One region of the Pontibacter sp. MBLB2868 genome, then DNA from elsewhere that is predicted to be linked to it. Evidence: riboswitches for the same ligand, from Rfam matches in the RefSeq annotation. Region 1 holds a riboswitch; the other holds the start of a gene.

What was found. A riboswitch is a leader RNA that binds a small molecule or an ion and turns the genes downstream of it on or off. The one in region 1 is predicted to bind S-adenosylmethionine.
Region 2: linked by a shared signal. The riboswitch ahead of metH (methionine synthase) and the one ahead of ACSX1A_RS11545 (O-acetylhomoserine aminocarboxypropyltransferase/cysteine synthase family protein) in region 1 are both predicted to bind S-adenosylmethionine.

What each region holds. Positions count from the first base shown of each region.
Region 1 covers NZ_CP196710.1:2,710,293-2,719,753, reverse strand. Annotated here, with positions in the region: gene ACSX1A_RS11565 (ribonuclease Z) at 1-659, opposite strand, end outside; gene ACSX1A_RS11560 (STAS domain-containing protein) at 675-1,052, opposite strand; gene ACSX1A_RS11555 (phosphoribosylaminoimidazolesuccinocarboxamide synthase) at 1,097-2,053, opposite strand; gene ACSX1A_RS11550 (SDR family oxidoreductase) at 2,271-3,713, opposite strand; SAM riboswitch class I at 4,021-4,129, shown strand; gene ACSX1A_RS11545 (O-acetylhomoserine aminocarboxypropyltransferase/cysteine synthase family protein) at 4,429-5,757, shown strand; gene ACSX1A_RS11540 (homoserine O-acetyltransferase family protein) at 5,766-6,824, shown strand; gene ACSX1A_RS11535 (homoserine dehydrogenase) at 6,805-8,043, shown strand; gene ACSX1A_RS11530 (hypothetical protein) at 8,235-8,966, shown strand; gene lysA (diaminopimelate decarboxylase) at 9,036-9,461, opposite strand, start outside.
Region 2 covers NZ_CP196710.1:3,888,458-3,897,918, reverse strand. Annotated here, with positions in the region: gene ACSX1A_RS16575 (ribonucleoside-diphosphate reductase subunit alpha) at 1-660, opposite strand, end outside; gene ACSX1A_RS16570 (ribonucleoside-diphosphate reductase small subunit) at 1,020-1,979, opposite strand; gene rplU (50S ribosomal protein L21) at 2,622-2,930, shown strand; gene rpmA (50S ribosomal protein L27) at 3,003-3,272, shown strand; SAM riboswitch class I at 3,531-3,640, shown strand; gene metH (methionine synthase) at 3,714-7,421, shown strand; gene metF (methylenetetrahydrofolate reductase [NAD(P)H]) at 7,530-8,483, shown strand; gene ACSX1A_RS16545 (cyclase family protein) at 8,559-9,314, opposite strand; gene ACSX1A_RS16540 (hypothetical protein) at 9,336-9,461, opposite strand, start outside.

The DNA.
Region 1 (9,461 bases):
AGCAGGTCTGGCTTATATCGGCTGTCGGAGCAGTATGCATAACTACGGCTTCGCTTGGGTTCCATGGTTACCTCATGGTTTTGTACCAGCACATTGCCTTGCTCATCCTGTATGTCCTCGCCCCACTTAAGGCGTACTAACTGTGGTGGTGTTAAAAAAGCGGGCAGCTTATCTTTTATTAGCGGACGAGGTTTTTGCTTTTCACGGAACAAAAAGCCACAGCAGGGTATGCGATGCTCCATAGGAACAGTATGAACCGTGATCTGCTTGTCTTCAAATATCTTTTTATAGCTGCTTGTATCCAGCTCATGGAAAACCAGCTTATAGCACAGGTTAGTACCGGAGTACTTCAGTTGTAAACTTAAGATTTCTGAGAGGCCGGGAGGTCCGAAGAGGTGCAGAGGTGCTTGTCGGCCCTGCAAATGCATTGTAGAGAGCAAGCCAGGCAAGCCAAAATAATGATCACCGTGCAGGTGGCTGATGTAGATGCTAGAAATGCGCTGATGCTTTATTTTGTAAAGCATCAGCTGCATTTGAGTTCCTTCGCCACAGTCGATCAGGTGGTATTGATTACCAATGGTTAAGATCTGGGCGGTATGATGTCTGTTTGCCGATGGTGTGGCCGACGAACTGCCTAATATTCTGAGTTCGAAATCCACAATAGGCGGCTATAGCTAGTCTTCTTTGTTAGTAAGATCCTGCTCGATCTCGTGCAGGAATACACGGTCGATTGCCTCCTCTACAGTAGGCAGGATATTTAAAACTGACTCAAGCTTAGAGATAGTGATCAGCTTCATAACATGATCCTGAAGCCCTGTCATAATTAATAATCCGTTTGATGAGTTGCAAAGGCGGTTTGCTATCAGAATGGAGCTGAGGCCTGAGGAGTCAGTATATTTAACGTTGCTTAGGTCAAGAATCAGGTTTGTGATCCCTTCAGCATTCAACTTCACGAACTCTGACTTTAAATCGGGTGCGATAGAAGTATCTAACTTCTTCTCATCTATCGTGATAATAGTGTAGTTTTCTTTCTTGTCAATCGTGTACTTCATAGATCTACCTATAAGGATTTAAAAGCAAATGTACCAAATCTACTTTAAATATTGTAATCATTGGTACTAAAAATGTTTTCTTTTACCTGCTCTTCAATTCGTTTGAGAGCATTTTGATAGTTTTCTTTTTGGAAATTCCTGCCTGTAAATACTTCGAACAACTCTATATAGCGCTCCGATATTCCGGCTACTATTTTGTCAGTCATTTCTGGTATTTGCTGGCCTTCCTGTCCCTGAAAACCATTCTCAATTAACCACTGCCTAACAAATTCCTTCGAAAGCTGGCGTTGTGGCTCATTAGCTGCCTGCCGTTCTGCATAGCCTTCGCTGTAAAAGTAACGGGAAGAATCAGGAGTGTGAATTTCATCTATCAAATACACTTCTCCCTTGTGCTTACCGAACTCATACTTTGTATCTACCAATATAAGGCCCTGCTGCTGTGCCAGCTCAGTGCCCCGAGCAAACAACTCGCGCGTATAACGCTCTAATTTAAGGTAATCTTGTTCGGATACAAATCCTTTCGCTAAAATTTCTTCTCTCGATATATCCTCATCGTGTCCTTCGTCAGCTTTGGTGGTTGGTGTAATGATCGGCTCCGGAAGCTTATCATTTTCTTTCAGCCCTTCGGGTAAAGTTACACCACACACGCTGCGCTTTCCTGCTTTATACTCACGCCAGGCATGGCCTGCCAGGTAGCCCCGGATCACCATTTCCACCTTAAATGGTTCGCAGTGATAACCGATGGTTACATTAGGATCAGGAGTAGTAATGACCCAGTTTGGAACAATATCTGAAGTGGCTTTTAAGTTTAAGCTGGCAATTTGGTTCAGGACCTGCCCTTTATAAGGTATTGCCCGCGGCAGCACTACATCAAAAGCTGAGATACGGTCCGTTGCCACAATGGCAAGCCTGTCATTAAAATAATAAACATCACGGACTTTGCCCCTGTAAAAGCCGGTCTGGCCAGGAAAGGAGAAGTTGGTTTCTTTTATAGCCTCCATTAGGTCTGATGGGTTATCGAGGAGCAAAGTTAACTATTAAATTATAGGGCAGGAAATAATATTGGATTTTCAAAAACTTGTTTCAACTAAAGCGCCTTAAACATAGGCTGAAAAATATATAGGAGTATACTAAGAGAATAGCTTTTAGTTTTATACTTAAGAACCTATTAATTGTAATTTCAGATGAATATTGTATCAGTAATATTATCGGGAGAACTTATTTTCTGTAGTCGATAATATTCTCGATCATGCCACCAAATATGATGGAATGGAAAGGCAGTACAGCATACCAATATAATCGTCCGATTAAGCCATTCGGTCTATAAGCAGCTAGTTGTTCCAGATAGTTTCCATCAGCCTCTTCGCATATCTTAAATTGAAGCCAGGCCTCACCAGGTAGTCTCATCTCGGCGTATAGCAGCAAGCGTCTTTGTTGTTCGTCGGCTACCAGTACCCGCCAGAAATCCAGGGTGTCGCCGGCTTTAAGGTCATAAGGGCTCCGCCTGCCCCGCCTGAGGCCCACACCACCTACCATTTTATCGAGCAGCCCTCTGATACGCCACAAAAAGTCTGTTTTATACCAGCCGCGCTCACCCCCGATGCGCCAGATGTTCTGCTGTACTTCATCCACAGGTCTGTTAAATTTTCTACGTTTTTTATCCGTAAGCACTCCATGTTCGGGTATCTGTACAAAATCCATGTAGTTCAGGTGCATGTTTCCGCTTACCAAAGCATCCTTCCAACTGGATACCACCATGTTTTGCTCAATCCGGCTAAATGCCAGTTTAATAGCCTGATCAAAAGTGAGGCAATGATGTGGGATTAAATTTTCAATAGAATGATCTATCACCACAACATCGTTTCGGAGGCTGTCCACCAGGTTTCTGGCCAGGCTGAAGCTGGTGCTGGTCACGAAGTATAGCCAGTAGGAGGAGAGCCGGGGGGTGAGCACGGGTACTGAAATAATGTATCGTTTCAGACCACGAAGTTTGGCAAACCTCAGGATCATTTCTTTATATGTCATTACCTCCGGACCGCCGATCTCAAAGCTTTTACCATAAAAACGCTGATCGCCCTGCACTTGTGTGAGGTAAAAAATAACGTCCCGGATGCCAATTGGCTGGCACTTGGACTTTAGCCATTTGGGGGTTATCATTACAGGTAGTTTCTCAACCAGATCACGTAATATTTCGAACGAGGCACTGCCTGAGCCTATGATGATGGCTGCACGTAATACTGTCAGGCTTGCTTTTGCTTCTGCTAAAACATCCTCAACATGCAACCTGGAGGAAAGATGCGTAGACAGGTTGCCTACATTGGCGATTCCGCTCAGGTAAATGATTTGTTTTGCAGAAGTCGTGTTCAGGGAAACCGTAAAATTTCTTGCTGCCTGGTCCTCCATTTTAGAGAAATCTTTCCCGTCACCACCCATCGAGTGCACCAGATAATAGGCAGTATCTATGTCAGGTGGTAAGTTTTTTAGCGAGTTAAGGTCTAAAAGATCACCTTTTTCAACTTGGACTTTTTCTTTAAGTGTGGCGGGTAATCCGAATCGCCTCGGGTCCCGGACAAGGCATGTGACTTCATGTCCCTGCTCTACCAAAAGAGGCAGGAGCCGTTTTCCGATATATCCGTTGGCACCTGTCAGCAATATCTTCATAGTTGTTACTTAAAACGAGAAAAAACCTCTTTAGGAGGTGCTAATTATACTTTCCAACAGCTGGTGCGCCTACATGTTTGTAAGTTTTATGATAACAGGGATATCTGGCGCTTTAAGTAAAGATAAGCAGATGATGGAGGAGCCAATTATCTGTTAGAAAAGGTATTATTGTGATTATGAATTTTTAACGATTTATACTTTTTACGGAAGAAAACATTCAGAAAAATACTTGAAATTATTTTTGGCTTTTTAAAATTTGCTGGCGTATACTTGCAACATCAAGTCAGTTATCCCTACACGGAAAATTGATTTATAAAGAAGCGCGGAGAGACAGGCTCTGTGAAGCGCTAGCAACCTAACCAACGTGGTAAAAGGTGCTAATTCCTGATTCCGGATTATCCGGAAGAATATAAATTGATACGTTTATGAAAAAGGGAATCAATCACACAGAACATTTTTTAGTAGTACCGTTACCAACATCCTTGGTTGGTAAACTCACGCTGTTTTTCGTTGCGCTTTGCATGCAGCGTACTTTAAACATGTGCAAGCCCATGCGCATGATGGCTTGCTGTTGTTGCTAGCCTAGATCCCACATTTTAGCACTTAATGGCTTTTCTGCAGACCTGCGTCTGTTGTATACCTCAACGCATACCTGCAGTTAGTCCTGTCTTTATTCCATTGTATATTTTATCTCCAAATTTATAATTAAACTATCATGTCAACACCATTGCATTTCGAAACATTGCAGCTACACGCTGGCCAGGAAGTAGATCCCACCACACAATCGCGTGCTGTGCCAATTTACCAGACAACTTCCTATACTTTCAAAAACGCTGAACATGGCGCTAACCTGTTTGCCCTGAAAGAGTTTGGGAATATTTATACCCGCATCATGAATCCAACTACAGATGTGTTCGAAAAGCGTGTTGCGGCACTGGAAGGAGGCGTAGCAGCAGTAGCAGTAGCGTCTGGTCAGGCGGCACAGTTCATTGCCCTAAACAACATCCTGCAGGCCGGAGATAATTTTGTTTCCACCGGTTTCTTGTATGGCGGTACTTATAACCAGTTTAAAGTGGCATTTAAGCGCTTGGGAATTGAAGTACGATTTGCTAAAGACGATGCAGTAAATAGCTTTGAAGAACACATAGATGAAAATACAAAGGCGATCTACGTGGAAACTATTGGAAACCCAAGGTTTAACATTCCGGATTTTGAGGCGATTGCAGCATTGGCGCAGAAGTATGAGATTCCGCTGGTAGTTGATAATACTTTTGGGGCAGGAGGATATCTGTTCAGACCATTGGAACATGGCGCCAATGTGGTTGTGGAGTCTGCAACAAAATGGATAGGAGGGCACGGTACCAGTATTGGCGGTGTGATTGTGGATGGCGGCAATTTTAACTGGGGCAATGGTAAGTTTCCACAGTTTTCTGAGCCATCTGATGGTTACCACGGGCTTAATTTTTGGGAGGTATTTGGTGCTGACGGGCCTTTCGGAAACATTGCTTTTGCCATTCGGGCACGTGTGGAAGGATTACGTGATTTTGGCCCGGCGCTTAGCCCATTCAACTCTTTCCTGCTGCTGCAAGGCCTGGAAACACTCTCGCTGCGTGTTGACAGAACAGTACAAAATGCGCTGGAACTGGCAAAGTGGCTGGAACAGCATGAACTGGTAGAGTCGGTTAATTATCCGGGGCTGGAGAGCAGCAACTATCATAAACTGGCTAAAAAGTATCTGAAACGAGGTTTCGGAGGTGTTCTGTCCTTTAAGATAAAGGGTGATAAGAAACAGGCAGAGAAATTTGTAAATAGCCTGACACTTGTAAGCCATCTGGCCAATGTGGGTGATGCTAAAACCCTTATCATTCACCCGGCTTCTACTACACATCAACAACTAAGCGATACCGAACAGATAAATGCAGGAGTAGACCCGACTCTACTCCGTGTGTCTGCCGGTATAGAACATATAAACGATATCAAAGCAGATTTTGAACAGGCTTTTGCGCAGGTACGGATTACCGAGCCGGAAGCGATTTTAAGTTAAACATAGTCATGCTTGAGCAACATACTTTCCACTATCAGCAACAGTTTCAGCTGGAGTCCGGGACCACACTCCCCGGCTTCCAGTTGGCTTATACTACCTATGGCTACCTCAACAGCAACCGTAATAATGTGATATGGGTCTGCCATGCCCTTACAGGCAACTCTGAATTTACCGATTGGTGGGGAGAGTTGTTTGGAAAAGGAAAACTTTTTGATCCAGCCGATTGGTTTGTGATCTGTGCAAATACCCTGGGCGGGTGCTATGGTTCAACTGGTCCGCTGTCTGTTAATCCAAACACATTAAAACCATACTTCCATGACTTTCCGCAACTGACCAACCGTGATATTGTGGCTGCTTTTGATCTGCTGCGCCAGGACCTGGCGGTAACGCAGGTGCATACCCTGATTGGCGGTTCGTTGGGAGGGCAGCAGGCGCTGGAGTGGGCTTTGCAAAGACCCGAAGTATTTAAGCGATTGGTGCATGTTGCATCCAATGCGCGTCATTCGGCGTGGGGTATTGCTTTTAATGAAAGCCAGCGCATGGCTATCCGTCTGGATCCAACCTGGGCTGAGTACAGTAAAACAGCAGGTCTTGAAGGACTGAAAACGGCCAGAGCCATAGCAATGCTTTCCTACAGGCACTATAACACCTATGAGCAAACCCAGCAAGAACCAGGCAACAGCATAACTGATAATTTTAGAGCATCAACTTACCAGGAGTACCAGGGAGAGAAGCTGGCCGGCAGGTTTAACGCCTATACCTATTGGCTGCTCTCCAAAGTAATGGACTCTCATAACATTGGTCGTGGTAGAGGGGGAATCGTGAAAGCACTCGCGCACCTGAAAGCGAAAACTTTGTTTGTTGGCGTAGATTCAGATCTGTTGTTTCCGGTGCAGGAGCAACAATATTTACATGAGCAGGTGCCTGGCTCCGCTTTTTATTTGATCAAGTCTGATTACGGACACGATGGGTTTTTAGTAGAGTGCGATCAGTTAACAAAGGCGATCTCTACGTTTTATGAAGCCGAAAATATTCAAGCACTAAACTATGAGAAACATGCTTACTAACAGAATAGGTATACTTGGCTTTGGCTGTGTAGGCCAAGGGCTATATGATGTGCTGCAGTATAACCGCCAAATGGAGGTTGCCAGAATTTGTGTGCGGGACAAGGGAAAAGCCCGCTCCCTTCCTGCCTCCGCTTTCACTTATGATCCGCAGGAGTTGTTGCAGGATGACTCCCTCCTTATCCTGACAGAGTTGATCAACGACCCGGCTGAGGCGCTTATACTGATTAGACAGGCACTGAAAGCCGGTAAAACCGTAGTTTCAGCAAACAAAAAAGTAGTGGCAGAAAACCTGCCGGAGCTAGTAGCACTGCAAAAGCACTATGGCGGCAGGCTGTTGTATGAGGCGGCTGTTTGTGGCAGTATACCTATACTTAGGACCCTGGAAGCCTACTACGGCACCGAGCCTTTATTACAGGTGCGCGGTATTTTGAATGGCTCTTCTAACTACATACTATCCAGGCTGGACACGGATGGAAGCACTTACGAAGCTGCCTTGGTTCAGGCACAGGAACTGGGTTTTGCTGAAGCTGATCCGGCTATGGATGTGCAGGGATATGATGCGCTTCATAAAATATGCCTGATAGCAGCACATGCGTTCGGAGTTTTTGTGCAGCCTGACCATGTGCTATGTTTTGGTATAGACACTATCACTGCAAAAGATATAGTGTTGGCACAAAAGCTTGGAGCTCGTATCCGACTGGTTGCTTCTGCCAGGGTTACTACCGAGGAGCAGCTTGAAGTGCAGGTACTTCCAACATTCGTCTTTCCTTCGGATGAGCTTTATCATGTGCAGGACGAGTATAATGGTGTACAGATACAGGCAAAATTTGCAGGTGATCAGTTTTTGAAAGGCAAAGGCGCGGGGAGCTACCCAACCGGCTCTGCTGTTTGGGCGGATGTTTCGGCTGCTCTGAATGGTTATCGTTATACTTATCCGAAATACAAGCCTGCTGTTGCTACCGACCCGGATACACTGTTACAGGTATATATTCGCATGCCCAGCGATCTGTTTCTGACAAATATTAAGTGGAATGAAGTAACCTCATTTGGTGTAAACCCGGAAGAGTTACAACTTATAGGATTTGTGAAGCGCAGAAATCTGAATGAGTTGCAGAAAGAACTGATTAGAGCTAAAGCTTTTATTGCACTGCTTCCTGAAAATGTTACCCCTGAAGCAGTCATAAAAGCGTCGTGTTATGAGAAAGAAGCTATTCTGTAGGTATAGTTACAGGTAAAGTTTAAGCAACAAAATTTTAAAAAATAAAAGCGGTAAATCATTTAAATATCTCATTAAATGTATAATTCTATGTTTAAAGGGCTGAAGCGGTGTAAAATTGCTAGTTGAAATTGTAGCTTTAAGCTAAAAGTGCTCGTACAACAATTATGTGTTGATGATTAAATTGTACGATAATGGTCAGAAAAATTATACCCCTCTTTTTATATATACTTGTTATTGCCGCCTTCTCCAGTTGCAGGCAGGATAACGGATCACCTATCAGGAATGTGCGCTTCGATCCTAATTTATTAAGCCAGGCAAAGGATGGGTCAGCTTGTACCTCGTACAGCTACTCCTATAATGGGCAGGAAAAGTCGTTAGGAACTGTTTTTACGCGGCAGGTATTGGTAACATTCGCAGCCGGTACAACATATGATGTACAGAAAAGCGCAATTGAAAAATATGGCTTTGTGAATGGCATTAGCGGACAGACCAGTTCTGAGTCTGAAATGCTCTATACACTTTCCTTAATGGAAGGCTTGAGCTGTCATCAAACCGAACAAGTTATAAAGATACTCGCTCAGGATAAGCTTATTACTTATGCGGCTCCATTTTTTGTGCAACAGGATAATTTACTTGGAGTGAGCAATGAAGCCATTGTAACTGTACAAAGTGGAGGGAAAGCAACTTTAGACAGAACATTACAATCTTATGGAGCCAGTCTGGTAGGAGGGCTTGATGAAAACACATATATAGTTAAAGTAGATAAGAATGCGAGTGGAAATGCGCTTGATCTGGCAAATTTCCTTCAGGGGCAGGAGGGTATAGCACATGCAGAGCCAAATTTTGTAGTTTCTCAAATACAGGAAACACCTGCTCGCATCAGAGAATACAGAGATAGAAGCAACGGTTCAGTAAGAAGATAATCCGACTGCTAAAGTATAAAAAAAAGCCCCTCATAAAATTATGAGGGGCTTTTTTTTATACTTTAGCAGTTAAATATACAGTGCTTTCGCTTTTGTGCGGAGATTATATTGTGAGGCCATTACTTCGCCGTAAGCACCGGCCGTATGGATAGCTATCAGGTCTCCACGATTTGTTTCAGGTAGTACAACAGCTTTACCAAAGCAGTCCGATGATTCGCAGATAGGGCCCACCACGTCATAGCGGACTTCTTCTTTTTCACTGGTCAGGTTCTCGATCTTGTGGTAAGACTGGTACAGCGCCGGACGGATCAACTCTGTCATGCCTGCATCAAGTATGGCAAAGTTAGTTGTAATGCCTTTTTTGATATAGAGGACCCTGGAAAGTAGTGTTCCGCATTGTGCCACAAGTGCACGGCCTAGTTCAAAATGCACCTGCTGCCCAGGTCGAAGTTCCAGGAACTGGTTAAACAGGCCAAAATAAGCTGCAAAGTCGGG
Region 2 (9,461 bases), 1.2 Mb from region 1:
CAGGAAGCACGATGATAACTGCGGTTTTGGTGTACCTGCGTTAAATAATGTTGGTGTGGCGTGTGTAAACCACTTTTCAGACATGAGATTATAAGTCTCGATGGCAGATTCGATGTCCTCCTTGTGAATACCCACGGCCACACGCATCAACATATGCTGCGGACGCTCTACGATCTTGCCATCCAGGCGAAGCAGGTAAGAGCGCTCCAGTGTCTTATATCCAAAGTAATCATAGTTGTAGTCGCGGTCATAAATGATGGTTGAATCGAGCAGGGCCGCGTGCTTACGGATGATCTCATACACATCTTTGGCTATCAGCGATGCGTTCTCACCTGTCTTAGGGTCCTCATAGGTATAGAGGCGCTTCATGGTGTTAGAGAACGACTTGCTTGTAACCTTGTGCAGGTTCGAAATAGCTACCCGCGCCGCTAGTGTAGCATAATCCGGGTGCTTGGTTGTAAGCGAAGCAGCTGTTTCAGCGGCCAGGTTATCCAGCTCTACAGTGGTAACGCCATCATAGATGCCATCAATCACCTTTTTGGCTACCTCAATCGGCGACACATAGTCCATGTGCAAGCCATAGCACAGCTTCTCGATTCTTGCAGTGATCTTATCAAATTTGACGGATTCGCGGCGGCCGTCTCGTTTTACTACTAGCATAGCATATACATTTAGCGGGTGTCAAGGGCCCGGTTTATTAATAGGATATATAAGGAGCCCCTGCCTTTGCAGGAGGCGGTTGTTCTATAGTGAAGTATACAAGCAGGCAATACGCTGTTGGCAGCATAAACCGTTGTAGTACAAATGATTGTAAGTAAAGCTAAATGCTTTAACTATATAGGGGAGTGAGTTACCCCTTTAGTTGGCGAGGTGCCAGCTAAGATTACGCTCAGGCTGCTAAACCGTGCATTTTGGTGGTAGACCGAGCGGTAGGCTATTAAATATAATTAGGTAAAGGAAGGGAAAGAAGATGAGCTTTTTCCCTTTGGCTACCTAAACATACGAATTCTCTATATATGTTAAAAGTCTTCGTCCAGAGAAAAAACGTTTTTGTCTTTGTCTCCTAAAACTCCAGCCTTCTGATACTCGCCTACGCGTTTTTCGAAGAAATTTGTCTTGCCCTGAAGCGAGATCATTTCCATAAAGTCGAATGGGTTTGTAGCGTTATAGATCTTCTGATAGCCAAGCGCTACTATAAGCCTGTCAGCCACAAACTCGATGTACTGGCTCATCAGCTTAGAATTCATACCAATCAGATCTACTGGCAAAGCATCTGTAACAAATTCCTGCTCAATACTCACGGCATCGCGAATGATCTCATGCACGCGCTCTTCCGACAGCTTGTTTTGCAGCATAGAGTACAGCAGGCAGGCAAAATCGCAGTGCAGGCCTTCGTCACGGCTGATAAGCTCGTTAGAGAATGTTAAACCAGGCATTAAGCCACGTTTCTTAAGCCAGAAGATTGAGCAGAAAGAGCCCGAGAAGAAGATACCCTCCACAGCCGCAAAAGCGATCAAACGCTCTACAAAATTCTCGCTGTTGATCCACTTTAATGCCCACTCCCCTTTTTTCTTCACGCAAGGCACCGTTTCAAGAGCATTGAACAAGTGGTCTTTCTCACTTTGCTTCTTTACATAGGTATCTATAAGGAGAGAGTATGTTTCAGAGTGGATATTCTCCATCATGATCTGGAAGCCATAAAAGCAACGTGCCTCCGGTAACTGCACCTCCTGCATGAAGTTAATGGCCAGGTTCTCGTTTACAATGCCATCAGAGGCTGCAAAGAAAGCAAGTACATGCGTGATAAAGTGTCGCTCACCATCATTAAGGCTTTCCCAATCTTTAAGATCCTGGCTCAGGTCAATCTCTTCAGCTGTCCAGAAACTGGCTTCTGCTTGTTTATACATCTGCCACACTGCATCGTTCTGAATCGGGAATAAGACAAAGCGGTTTGGGTTCTCTTGTAAAATTGGCTCCATAATCAATTAAATAAGCGTTTTATTGGTTGAAGGGGTAAGCATTTTGCTTAGAAAACACCCCATGGGATCAATTGTTCTGGGTAACACCTGGTAAGTGTAGCAGAATATCATGACTTCAAATATATAGAAATGAACTTGATTTCAGGGGTTAAAGTTGTTCAATTTATGCACACTTGGTTAACTGATTGGCTGTTTGATTATTACGCGTGTATAAACATGGTTATCCACATGAGTTATCAACTATATAGTTTTGTTATTATATTATTAAGAAACTATTAAATATATGTTAGATGCCTTTTTTGGTGTGTTATAAGCGTTTTGTGTCAGATTTGCCTGCGATTCAGGAGTTTTATTTTGCTTTTAATGAGGCGCAATGGGTAAGGAATGTAAATGCACCCAGAGATTTACACAGGTGGTGTGGAAAATGTGGATTACTAAGTGGCGCCGTATCGTGTTAATCCTGAGGTGTTTCTGTGGTTTTTTAACAGGTGCTTCAAATATGCATGTAGATGTCAACAATGTTATCCACATAAATATGTGTAAGTGTTGGCTCTGTTTTTACAAATTATAAAACAAGCCTTTGCATAATTAAAATATGTACCGTACTTTTGCAGACTAATTTTAAATTATACATTGAAGCTGATGTACGCAATTGTAGAAATCGCAGGTCAACAGACCAAAGTAGAGAACGGCAAGTTCATCTACGCTAACAAGCTTTCCGGCAATGAGGGTGACGCCGTTGAGTTCACCAATGTTCTTCTTACTGATGATAATGGCACTGTAACACTTGGTGCTCCTTTCGTTAGCGGTGTTAAAGTGGTTGGTAAAATCCTTGGCAACGTGAAAGGCGACAAAGTGATCGTTTTCAAAAAGAAGAGAAGAAAAGGATACCGTAAGAAGAATGGTCACCGCCAGCACTTCACAAAGGTCCTGATCGAGAGCATTGGTTAAGCAGTAAGAAGAAATTAATCGAAGAATCTTTTCAGGGGACGCCCCCGCTAACCTGAACTAAATTTTAAAAAAATGGCACACAAAAAAGGAGCTGGTAGTTCTAATAACGGCCGCGAGTCGCATTCTAAACGACTAGGTGTTAAGATTTACGGTGGCCAGGATATCATCGCTGGTAACATCATTGTAAGACAAAGAGGTACTGCGCATCACCCAAGCGCTAACGTAGGCATGGGTAAAGACCACACACTATTTGCGTTGGTTGATGGCATCGTATCTTTCAGAAAAGGTAAGAAGAACCGTTCTTACGTTTCTGTAATTCCTAAGGTAGAAGCAGAAGCTTAATTCCAGGCACTGTTGATGCAATAAAAAAGGGATGCCGAAAGGTGTCCCTTTTTTTATTTAAAGTTGGTTTTACTGCAACCGCCCTTTTTAGAGGACGTATATACTATCATAGGGTCGGATTCGCTAATAAGCGAAAAAGATTCTATAGGAAAGGGACACTTATAGTGTCCCTTTCTGTTTATATATACTTATAGCATGAAAAAAGGCGTCCGGAGCAACAAAATTTTGTATTTACCGGATATGTATATAATTTACAGCTTCTTATCAAGAAAGACCGAGGGATAGGGCCCGATGACGTCTTAGCAACCTTGTTAAAGCCTGGTGCTAATTCCCTTCCAATCGCAAAAAGCGTCTGGAAAAGATAAGAATGTCCATCCTCCCGGCAGGGTGTCCTTCTTGATAAGCTAATGCAGAAGACTTACGAGAAGAAAGACACCGGACATGAAGCACAACCATCCTATTCATCAACTGCTGAAAGAACGCATCCTAGTGCTTGACGGCGCTATGGGCACCATGATTCAGCGTTACAAGCTAACAGAAGAAGATTTCAGGGGCGAACGTTTTAATGATCATCCAGGTGATTTGAAAGGTAACAATGACCTGCTTTCAATTACCCGCCCCGATATCATTAAATCCATACATGCCGAGTATTTAGAGGCCGGAGCTGATATTGTAGAAACAAATACTTTCAGCGGCACCAGTATAGCCATGGCCGATTATCACCTGGAAGACCTGGTGTATGAACTGAATTACGAATCAGCAAAAATAGCGCGTGAGGCAGCAGATGAAATAGAGGCAAAAGTGGCTGGCAGACCCCGCTTTGTGGCAGGTGCCATTGGCCCGACAAACCGGACCGCTTCCCTCTCTCCGGACGTAAATAACCCCGGATACCGCGCCGTTACCTTTGACCAGCTGGTAGAGGCATACTATGAGCAGGTGCGTGGTTTAGTTGATGGTGGTGCCGATCTGCTGCTGGTAGAGACAGTATTCGACACCCTGAACTGTAAAGCCGCCCTGTTTGCCATACAGCAGTACGTGCAGGATGGTGGTAAAGAGCTTCCGATCATGGTATCCGGTACTATTACCGATGCCAGTGGCCGTACCCTGTCCGGCCAAACAGTGGAAGCCTTCTGGAACTCTATCGCGCATGCAAACATCTTAAGTGTTGGCTTTAACTGTGCACTGGGTGCCCGCCAACTAAAAACCCATATACAGGAGTTGGCGCGTATCTCTGACTGTTACATCAGCGCCTACCCAAATGCCGGTTTGCCCAATGCCTTTGGCGGCTATGACGAAACAGCCGAGCAGATGGGGGGTATCGTGGAGGAGTACCTGAAGGAAGGCCTGGTAAACATTCTTGGTGGTTGTTGTGGCACTACGCCTATGCACACCAGAGTTATCTCCGATCTTGTTCAAAAGTATAAGCCGCACATTCCCTCCCCGGTTCCCCCTCTCCCACGTTACAGCGGCCTCGAACCCCTCACCATCACCCCTGAAACACTATTTGTAAATATTGGCGAACGAACCAACGTGACAGGTTCTAAAAAATTCTCGCGCCTGATCGTGAATGGAGAATTTGAAGAAGCCCTATCGGTAGCGCAGCAGCAGGTAGAAGGCGGGGCGCAGATCATTGATGTGAATATGGATGAAGGGATGCTCGATTCGGAGCAGGCCATGACGAACTTTCTTAACCTGATAGCTTCCGAACCGGACATTTCCAGGTTGCCAATTATGATCGACTCCTCTAAATGGAGCGTGATCGAAGCTGGATTGAAGTGTGTACAAGGAAAAAGCATTGTTAACTCCATCAGCTTAAAAGAAGGCGAAGATGCTTTCAGGAAACTGGCCCGCAAGGTGCGGCAGTATGGAGCCGCTGTGGTAGTAATGGCTTTTGATGAGCAGGGGCAGGCAGATACGCTGCCGCGTCGCATTGAGATCTGCGAGCGCTCTTACCGCATACTGGTTGATGAGGTTGGCTTCCCGCCCCAGGATATCATTTTTGACCCGAACATACTGGCTATTGCCACAGGTATAGAAGAGCATAATAACTATGCCGTTGATTACATTGAGGCGGTAAAGTGGATAAAAGCCAACCTGCCGCACGCACAGGTAAGCGGCGGTGTAAGTAACCTGTCTTTCTCCTTCCGGGGTAACGATGCCGTACGTGAGGCCATGCACACCGTTTTCCTGTATCATGCGATCCAGGCTGGTATGGACATGGGAATTGTGAACGCAGGCATGCTTGGCATTTATGAAGAAGTTCCGGAAGAACTCCGTGATCTTATTGAAGACGTCATCTTTAACCGTCATCCTGAAGCTACCGAGAAACTGGTGGCCTACGCTGAAACGATCAGAGGAAAAGGTAAAACAGCTACAGCAGCTGACAGTGCCTGGCGCGAGGCCCCTGTGGAAGAGCGTTTAAAACATGCGCTGGTAAAAGGTATTGTAGAGTACATTGAAGAGGATACTGAGGAAGCCCGTCAGAAAGCTGCCAAAACCCTTGATGTGATCGAGGGTCCGCTGATGGCAGGGATGTCTGTTGTCGGAGATCTGTTTGGGGCAGGTAAGATGTTCCTGCCGCAGGTGGTGAAAAGTGCCCGTGTCATGAAAAAGTCTGTAGCTTACCTGCTGCCGTACATGGAGGCGGAGAAGGCCGGCTCCTCCTCTTCTTCGCAAGGTAAAATACTGATGGCTACTGTAAAGGGTGATGTACACGATATCGGGAAGAATATTGTGGGTGTTGTGTTGGCTTGCAATAATTATGAGGTAATAGACCTGGGCGTGATGGTGCACCTGGATACGATTCTGACGGAAGCCCAAAAGCAGCAGGTAAATATTATCGGCTTAAGTGGTTTGATCACGCCATCTTTGGATGAAATGGTGTATGTGGCGCAGGAGATGGAGCGACGAGGCATGAAAATTCCGTTGCTGATAGGTGGGGCTACTACTTCGCGGGTTCATACGGCTGTAAAAATAGCGCCGCAATACAGTGGGCCGGTTGTGCACGTGCATGATGCTTCACGTAGTGTAACGGTAGTGAGCAGCTTGCTTGGCAGTAACAAAGAAAGCTACATAGCTGAGATAAAAGCAGAGTATGAGAAGCTGCGCGAAGATCACCATAACCGAACCAAAGACCGTGCTTTTGTAAGTATAAAAGATGCTCGTACGAACAAGTTTAAAGTAGACTGGCAAACTACACAGCCAACAAAACCAAGCTTTATCGGCAACAAAACATTTATGAACTATCCGCTCTCTGAGATCATTCCTTTCATCGACTGGACACCGTTCTTCCATACCTGGGAGCTGAAGCGGCAGTACCCGAAAATTCTTAACGACCCTGAGCTGGGTGCAGAAGCAACCAAACTGTTTGCTGATGCGCAGGAAATGTTGAAAGATATTGTGGAAAAGCAGTTGCTGGAAGCGCGTGCCGTCGTTGGGTTTTACCCTGCCAACGTAGAGGCTGATGACACCATTGAAGTATACGCTGATGATGCACGTGAAAACGTTGTCACTGAGTTTCATACGCTGAGGCAGCAGGGGAAGAAGGGGGGCAATGTGCCTAACCTGGCCTTCTCTGATTTTATAGCCCCTAAAGACACAGACCTGCCAGACTACATAGGAGGCTTTGTCGTGTCGGCTGGATTTGGCATCGAGAAGCTGCTGGAGCAATATGAAGCCGAGCACGATGACTATAAATCCATTATGGTAAAAGCGCTGGCAGATCGTCTGGCCGAAGCATTTGCAGAACTGATGCACCAGAAGGTGCGCCGTGAGCTCTGGGGATATGCACCGGAAGAGCAACTGGACAATGAAGGTCTGATAAAGGAGCAGTACAGAGGGATTCGACCGGCACCGGGTTATCCGGGTTGCCCGGACCACACCGAAAAGGTTACGCTGTTTAACCTGCTTGATGCAGAAAGAACGTCAGGGGTTATACTTACCGAAAACCTGGCGATGTACCCGGCGGCCTCAGTAAGCGGCTTATACTTTTCGCACCCTGAGTCGCGCTATTTTGGTTTGGGCAAGATTGGTGAAGACCAGGTGGCTGATATTGCACAGCGCAAGAATATGCCAAAAGAAGGGCTGGAGCGCTGGCTGTCTCCGAACCTGAATTACGAGCCAAAACCGGTAACGCAGCAGGCAGTTTAATTACCGCACTATACTTACCAAAAGGCTGACAGGCTTACAAAAAGGGTAGTTGGACCCGGCAATAAAACCAACATCTGGATAGTTGAAGCACTTAATCAATATATAAATTTGAAAGTAACAGAGCATTTCAAGAACAGCGACAAGACCTTGTTTACCCTGGAGGTATTGCCGCCTTTAAAAGGAGAAAACCTGAAGAGTCTGTTTAACCACATTGATCCGCTGATGGAGTTTAAGCCTCCTTTTGTAGATGTTACCTACCATAGGGAAGAATACATTTATAAGCAGCGTGAGAATGGTTTGCTTGAAAAACGCACTACGCGCAAACGCCCTGGCACAGTGGGGATTTGTGCGGCCATACAAAACCACTATAAAGTAGACACGGTGCCGCACCTGATCTGTGGCGGCTTTAGCAAAGAGGAAACGGAAAACGCACTGATAGACCTGCACTTTTTAGGAATTGATAATGTGCTTGTATTGCGCGGCGATTGTGTGAAGAGCGAGCAGCGGTTCATGCCGGAGCCAGGCGGCCACAACTATGCCTCAGAGTTAATTGAGCAGGTAGTGCGCATGAACAATGGTTGTTACCTGGACGATGAGCAGGCATTTAATAACGGCACAGATTTTTGTGTAGGCGTGGCGGGCTACCCGGAAAAGCATTTTGAGTCGCCGAACATGAAATCCGATTTGCGTTGGCTTAAGAAGAAGATCGATCTGGGTGCTGAATACATTGTTACCCAGATGTTCTTTGACAACCAAAAATACTTCGACTTTGTACATCGCTGCCGGGAAGAAGGTATAACCGTGCCTATTATTCCGGGCATAAAGCCACTTACTACTAAATCCCAACTTACTGTTCTGCCAAGTTTTTTTCATATAGAAATCCCCTGCGAACTGGCAGAAGCTGTAGAAGACTGTGCTGATAACAAAGCGGCTGCCCAGGTTGGCGTAGAGTGGGCCATACAGCAGTCTAAAGAGCTAATGGCATTTGGCGTGCCCTGCCTGCACTATTACTCAATGGGAAAATCTGAATCGGTACGAAAAGTGGCGCAGGCGCTATTTTAAAGAATTACTTCCTACACTTACACTACTACTAAACCTAACTAACCGAAGGCTGGGGCATTAGCTCCAGCCTAAATTTTAGTGTAAGCGATACAGGACAGGCTTGCTGGGGCTGGCATCCAGCTGCAGGCTTGTGATTTGGATATTGAGCAGGTAAAGCCCATCCGAAATATGGTTTGGCACAAAGAGGAGTTCCGTAATAGTTGAGCCGTAGCGGGTATTGTAAGGATACTGCCAGAAAGCGTGATGGCACAGTAACTTACCTTCATCCGATTCCCGGTCAACGGAAGGCAGGTCGAGCAGGAGGTGTTCCACATCATGGTCTGCCAGGAAAGCACCGATGCGGTGGTCCAGGTAAGGAGGATTTGTTCCGGAGTAGTGCCTTGTAAGCTTGTGGTCCGGGTTTGGTAATGTACGGATAACGACTGCCTCAGGTACCATGCCCGTTAAATGCCGCTGCACGTCTTCCAGCACCACTATCTCATCTCCGTTTTCAAGCCCCTGCGGTTGTACGGTTATAAGCTGCGCAACAAAAAGGAAGCGCTTCAGGCAATTATGAATGGTGGCGTTTGGATCAGCGGCTATATGGCCGTAGCACTCGGTATGGGTGCCGTTGCCATGCGGTGTTACATGAATCCGCTTATAATTGGTTGATCCCCCTTCTGCTACACTTCCAACAAAATCACCTACCCTTATTGTCTCAAACTCAGCAGGCTCAGCCCAGAAGCATTCCGGTTGCAGGGGCTGGTCGTGCAGCGGCATGGAGATGTCGAGTGGTTCGAGCGGGTTAAAAGTATAAGTTCTGTTGTTGTAAGTGATAGAAGCTGATGTCATACAGGCGTGCTAAATTAATTTTTACGAAGTCAACAGCCAGTTTAAAGCCTCCTCTTCTTCTGCAAAATTCTTGAAGGAGTAATTTAAGTGAACCATAGCTTCTGCTCTTGTCATAACAGATTCTAAGGCTATATGATGAAAAAGGTT